DNA from 2 places in the Paraglaciecola sp. 25GB23A genome. Region 1 is predicted to be linked to the other one. Evidence: predicted binding sites of a transcription regulator. Region 1 holds the regulator's gene; the other holds the start of a gene.

Region 1 (3,205 bases):
TTACCCCAGGCGTTACGTTGATAAGTAATCACGGCCGCTATATCTGTCATGGTCAACTGCTTAGCGAAAGATTGCATGGCACTGCCAGCGACACCGTTGAGCAGAATGTTGATATGTTGGGGTTGATCTTGGGTCGCTATCACACTGCCTTTAATAGCCGGGAATACCCCCGGTAGACCTTCGCCATTAGGCATATGGCAGGCTGCACAGTTGGCAAGATATACTTTTTCGCCTATTGTCATGGCCTCTTCCAGGCTCATATTCATGGCTAACAGCCTTTGTTCTTCCGCTTTGGCCTCGGCAATAATAGTTTTTTGTTCGCCTATCCAAGCGGCATAATCAGCCTCTTCTTTGGCAATAACTACGATGGGCATAAAACCATGATCCTTGCCGCATAACTCAGCACATTGCCCACGATAGATACCCGGTTCGTTTACTTCCGCCCAAGCATCGTTTATGAAACCAGGATTTGCATCTTGTTTCACAGCAAAGTCTGGTACCCACCAAGAGTGAATCACATCATCTGATGTCACCAAGAAACGTACTTTCTTATTAATTGGAATAACTAGCGGATGGTCTACTTCTAGTAAATAATTTTCGCCCTTTTCAAACTTACCACTGATCTGTTCTGGCTGAGTTGCAAGTCGAGAATAATATTCAACGCCATCATCCATGTATTTGTAATGCCATTTCCATTGGGAACCAGTTACAATAACTGTCAGGTCTGGCTCACTTGCATCTTCCATCGCTATTAGGGTTTTTGCGGCTGGTATCGCCATAAAAATAAGTATGATAAATGGAATAACAGTCCAAGCAATTTCAACTTTAACACTCTCATGAAAATTGGCTGGTTTAACCCCTTTGGATTTACGGTGAAACCACATGGCCCAGAACATCGCCCCGAATACCAAAACTGCAATCACCACACATATTGTAAACATAAGCATATGTAAGTCATACACTTCAGCACTAATGTCAGTTACGCCTCTGGTCATGTTCAGTTGATATTGTTCTATCTTTGCTGTGGACTCTGCGAATGCAGGCAAAGATAGCAAGCTAGCGCTAAGCAAGCCCATTTTGGATAAAGTTCTTTTCACACGACACCCCATTTGCCAAACCTATTGTTTTTATTCCATTTATTGAATAACTCAAAAATCAATTAAGTCTACCACCTTTGAGTATTAACAAGGCAACAAACTGTTACTAAATTGTTAAACGAGTGATAAGAATTACTTATTTTATAAGCAATAGTCTAGCTTTTTTGTTTAAAACTTATTCAACAGTGTGTTTTTTGAACATTATTTTGTTAAAAACTTAGATTTGCAAGAAATACAGGCAATCAGACCAAGCTTACTAACTTGATCTGATTGAAATTAATGAGGAAAAAATTTGAGGGGCCTTGGTTCTATAAAAACCCAAAGAAGGATAAAAATGAGAGTTAATAAGCTGTCTTAAGATTACATCCAATCGGAACTACGGATCACACCCACCGCGATACCCTCAATAGAGAATGCTTGAGTGGCTAAATCGACTTTTATCGACGAAAACGCATCATTCTCAGCGTGTAATAATACCTGCCGTCCTTTTTTCTCTAGTCGTTTAACCGTTACATCATCTTCGACTCGCGCGACTACAACTTGGCCATTATGTACGTCGGTTGTGCGGTGCACTGCCAGTAAATCCCCGTCGAGTATGCCAATATCTTTCATACTCATACCACTGACCCTCAATAAAAAGTCAGCACTGGGTTTAAACAAATGAGGATCAACCTTGTAGTGACCTTCAACATGTTCAGCAGCCAAGATTGGTTCTCCTGCAGCCACACGACCAATCAATGGTAAACCGAGCTCTTCAAGCTGCTCATCCAGTGGAACATTGACCTTAATACCTCGCGAGGTACCAGGCAATATGTCAATAACACCTTTACGCGCGAGGGCTTTTAAGTGTTCTTCAGCGGCATTAGCCGACTTAAAACCTAACTTAAGTGCAATCTCAGCTCGCGTGGGCGGCATGCCGGTTTCCTGCATGGTATCTTTAATTAGTTGTAATACTTCTTCTTGGCGCGATGTTAGTGGACGCATAAACAGCCTGTTTTTCTATACAGTGAACTGTTAGTATATACAGTTAATCTAAGATCTCAAGCGCTGTTTAAAACAGTCGATATGACTCAGTTTAGCTTATGTTGTTTAGTCGATTTAAAGGTATTCTGACAATCCAACCCCACGGTTAAACTGTTATGAAATTTTCCAAGTCACTAACCATTATTCACAGTGGATCAGAGACTCGACTCTGCGATGCTAGACTAGTTAAAATTTTATTTACGGCTGAATAACATGCGCAGATTATTAGTTGTCTTTCTTGCTTGCACAAGTCAATGGGCCTTTGCTGACGTCACCTTACCTAAGTTGATCAGCGATCATATGGTTTTGCAACGCAACACGGTAATACCGCTATGGGGATTTGCCGATGAAGGTGAGTCGATATTAGTAAAACTAGATGGCAATCTCGTAGCAAAAACCCTCATTACACAAGGTAAATGGAAAGTTAACCTTCCATCCAAGGAAGCGAGTGGCCCACATCAACTGGAAATTATCGGCAATAATAAGCTGCAAATAAACGATATATATTTCGGTGATGTATGGGTCGCCTCAGGACAGTCCAATATGGAACTGCCAATGTATCGTGTTGCTGAAGATTATCCACAAGATATTGCTGATGCTGATTATCCCCTTATTCGACAGTTTAAAGTACCGCAAATTTATAATTTTAAAGCTCCCCAAGAAGATTTCGCCGCAGGGTCTTGGAGCAAAACTTCTGCCGATAATATTAGTGGTATGTCAGCCATTGCTCTGTATTTTGCCAAAACCCTATACCAACATAACGGTGTGGCCATAGGTATCTTAAATAATGCCTTAGGTGGGTCTCCTGTCGAAGCATGGATGAGTGAAGACGCCCTACAGACTTTTCCTGAATCACTCGCTGAGGGTAAACGCTTTCGCAATGATGAACTCATTGCTGCTATCACGGCCGCCGACCAAGCAAAAGACGAGCAATGGTATACTCAACTTAATCAACAAGACCTTGGCTTAGTTGGTCCCCTTCCTTGGTTCAGCCCTGAACTTGACGATAGTCACTGGGATGATTTCACCTTGCCAGGCGTAAAAAAGGTGACTGGTGGAGAGTCAACGAGTGGCTCATGGTGGTT
Region 2 (3,205 bases), on a different contig from region 1:
CAGAACTGTCTCGTTTTAATCAATGGCAAAGTAGTGAGCCGTTTCCGCTATCTGAAGAAACCTTACTCGTCATGCGAGAAGCAAAGCGTTTAGGTAAACTAAGTGGCGGCTTACTAGATGTGACCATTGGGCCCTTAGTTAACCTATGGGGCTTTGGACCGCAAGCGCGTCCTGAAAAAGCTCCAAGCAAAGATGTAGTCGCTGAGCTAAGCACTCATATTGGTTTAGATAAACTCATATTAGACAAAAATTCTGCCAGCAAAGCCGATCCTCGCCTATACGTTGATTTGTCTACTATCGCTAAAGGTTATGGTGTTGACCGTGTTGCGCAAGTACTTGAAGAACAACAGATCACTAACTATTTAGTGGAAATTGGCGGGGAAATGCGTTTATCTGGTAAAAAGTTAAGTGGTGCTGAATGGCGGATAGCTATCGAGAAACCTGTTACCCAAGAACGTGCTGTGGAGCGTATTATTAGTGTTGGCAATAATGGTATCGCCACGTCAGGCGACTATCGTAATTATTTTGAAGAGGATGGTGTCCGCTATTCACATCTAATCGATCCATTGACAGGCTCCCCGATTACCCATAATTTAGTGTCGGTTACGGTGGTATCTGCATCTTGTATGACGGCCGACGGACTAGCGACTGCTTTGAGCATTATGGGTAAAGATAAAGCCTTGTCACTGGCGATAGAAAATCAACTTGCTGTTTTACTGATTACTAAAGAAGGTAATGAGTTTAAAGAGTATACTAGTCCGATGTTTGATCAAATAGTCACGGTATATTAACCAGGATATTTTATGAGTACTTTTATTTTAGCTTTCGTATTTTTTGTTGTGGTTGTGGCCGCGATGTCCGTTGGTTATTGGGTTCAGAAAAAAACCATAAGCGGCAGTTGCGGTGGTCTAGGTGCCTTGGGCATTGCAAAAGCATGTGATTGCCCAGAGCCTTGTGACCGCAAGAAAGCGCGTTTGGAGCGCGAAGAACATCGTCAAGAAAAATTAAGTGAATGGAAAAAGAATCAAATTTTATAGTGGCATAACAACGCCGTTATTAATAAGAAAGGCCGGTTACTCCGGCCTTTCTTATTGACTTCTTTTGTATTTATTGCAAAATACTGTAATAACATACAGTGTTGTTGGCCATGAAAAAAATCATACATATTGATATGGATTGTTTCTATGCGGCTGTTGAAATGCGCGACAATCCCCACTTACAAAATGTCCCTTTAGCGATAGGGGGCAGTAGCGATCGACGCGGTGTCATTTCTACCTGCAACTATATCGCTCGAAAGTTTGGTGTGCGTTCAGCCATGGCCACTGCTCATGCTTTTAAACTCTGCCCAGATTTAGTCTTGGCGCCGGGTCGTATGGAAATATACAGCCAAATTTCACAGCAAATACGTGAAATTTTTAGTCGCTATACTGATAAAATTGAACCCCTATCTTTAGATGAAGCCTATCTTGACGTAAGTGATAGTGACTTATTTGGTGGTAGCGCGACCCTTATCGCTAACGATATCCGCCAAGCTATTTTTAACGAAACGCAACTGACGGCTTCGGCTGGTGTTGCTCCTTGCAAGTTTGTGGCAAAAATTGCTAGTGATGAAAATAAGCCAAATGGCATTTGTGTCATCACGCCCGATAAGCTTGATGCTTTTGTTCTCAAGCAGCCGCTGCGTAAAATTCCGGGTGTTGGTAAGGTAACCTGTGAAAAGCTCAACGCTATGGGTCTATTTACTTGCGCTGATGTGCGTCTTTTTCCTTTTGATGAACTGCTTAAGCGCTTTGGAAAATTTGGGGCCATTATTTGGGCTCGGAGCCACGGTGAAGATGAGAGAGAGCTACAAATTGACCGACAGCGAAAGTCAGTAGGTGTAGAGCGCACTATGTCCGAAGATATTCAAAATCAAGATGACTGTAGAATAATGATTCAAAGCCTATACCCTCAGCTTAAAAAACGTCTGCTTAAGTCGAGTCCTGATCTTAGGATACAAAGCCAAGGTATTAAGCTCAAATTTAGCGATTTTCAACAGACTACTGTTGAGCATCGTTGCCATGCGTTAAATCAGGATTATTTTGAAGATTTACTCCAGCAAGCACTTGCACGACAAGACGGCAGGGGTATTCGTTTGGTTGGCTTACACGTTGGTCTGTTAGCGGATACTCAAGTACAGCAATTGACCTTTGATTTTAATCACTTAATAAATATTTGATAATTTGAGTGAGCTTTTACAAAGATTAGGTAAACTTATCCGCCTTTATGCCCTAATATTTTGACTTAAGCTCCTATGTTTACTATGCCCGCCAACATCTGGTTACTAACCTTTATTCAAGCCTTGGTCATGTGTATCGGTACTATGTTGGTGCTGTCTGGCGGGGTATTAGGTGCTCAATTAGCCCCTGTTCCAAGCCTAGCTACCCTGCCTGTTGCTTTAATGATTGTTGGTGTTGCTACTGGAGTGGTGCCGATTACCCGCTTAATGCAGCGGTTTGGTCGCAAACCAATTTTTATCAGCCTGAGTCTATTGGCTTGTACCATCTGTTTTTTGATGAGTTGGGCAATTAGTCAAGCATCTTTTTTGCTGTTGTGCATGAGTACTTTCATGTTGGGTTTATGTAGCGCAGGTTTCCAACAAATACGTTTTGCCGCTATGGAGTCAGTTAGCACAGAATTAATGCCCAAAGCGGCATCAACTGTCTTATTGGGTGGACTTGTTGCTGCATTTTTAGGCCCTGAATTAGTTACCCTTGGTAATGCTTTTATTGCAAGGGAGTTTGTAGGCGCTTTTTATTTAATGGCTGGTTTACTGCTGATATGCAGCTTGCTGTTTAGTCGAATCAAAAATACCCATGCGATCAGTCTACCTAGTCAAACTGCAGCAAGGCCACTTAAACTGATTGCCCAACAACCTATCTTTATTCTCGCAGTCTCGTCCTCAGTGGTAGGTTATGCTTTAATGAGTTTTATTATGACTGCCACTCCTGTGCATATGCATGTAATCGAACACCATAGTCTTTTACATACTAAATGGGTTATTCAAAGTCATGTGTTTGCCATGTTTTTTCCTTCCTTATTTAGTGGTTGGTTGATCAGTAAATTAGGCGTTAATAAAGTTATTTTTATGGGTATTGGCGCTTATTTACTGACTATCTTTATCGGCTTTATTGATAATCAATTGGTTAACTATTGGCTTGCTTTA

What was found. Region 1 encodes LexA, which represses DNA repair genes until DNA is damaged. Its sites were predicted from a motif close to TACTGTATNNNNATACAGTA; they were not measured.
Region 2: a site for LexA is predicted at 1,119-1,138, ahead of dinB (DNA polymerase IV). Genes of this name have one in related genera too.

Annotation. Positions count from the first base shown of each region.
Region 1 is NZ_JBDYKM010000015.1:63,943-67,147, forward strand. It holds gene coxB (cytochrome c oxidase subunit II) at 1-1,076, opposite strand, end outside; gene lexA (transcriptional repressor LexA) at 1,458-2,081, opposite strand; gene ABKW31_RS16685 (sialate O-acetylesterase) at 2,334-3,205, shown strand, end outside.
Region 2 is NZ_JBDYKM010000005.1:160,771-163,975, reverse strand. It holds gene ABKW31_RS11110 (FAD:protein FMN transferase) at 1-791, shown strand, start outside; gene nqrM ((Na+)-NQR maturation NqrM) at 804-1,037, shown strand; gene dinB (DNA polymerase IV) at 1,148-2,218, shown strand; gene ABKW31_RS11095 (MFS transporter) at 2,294-3,205, shown strand, end outside.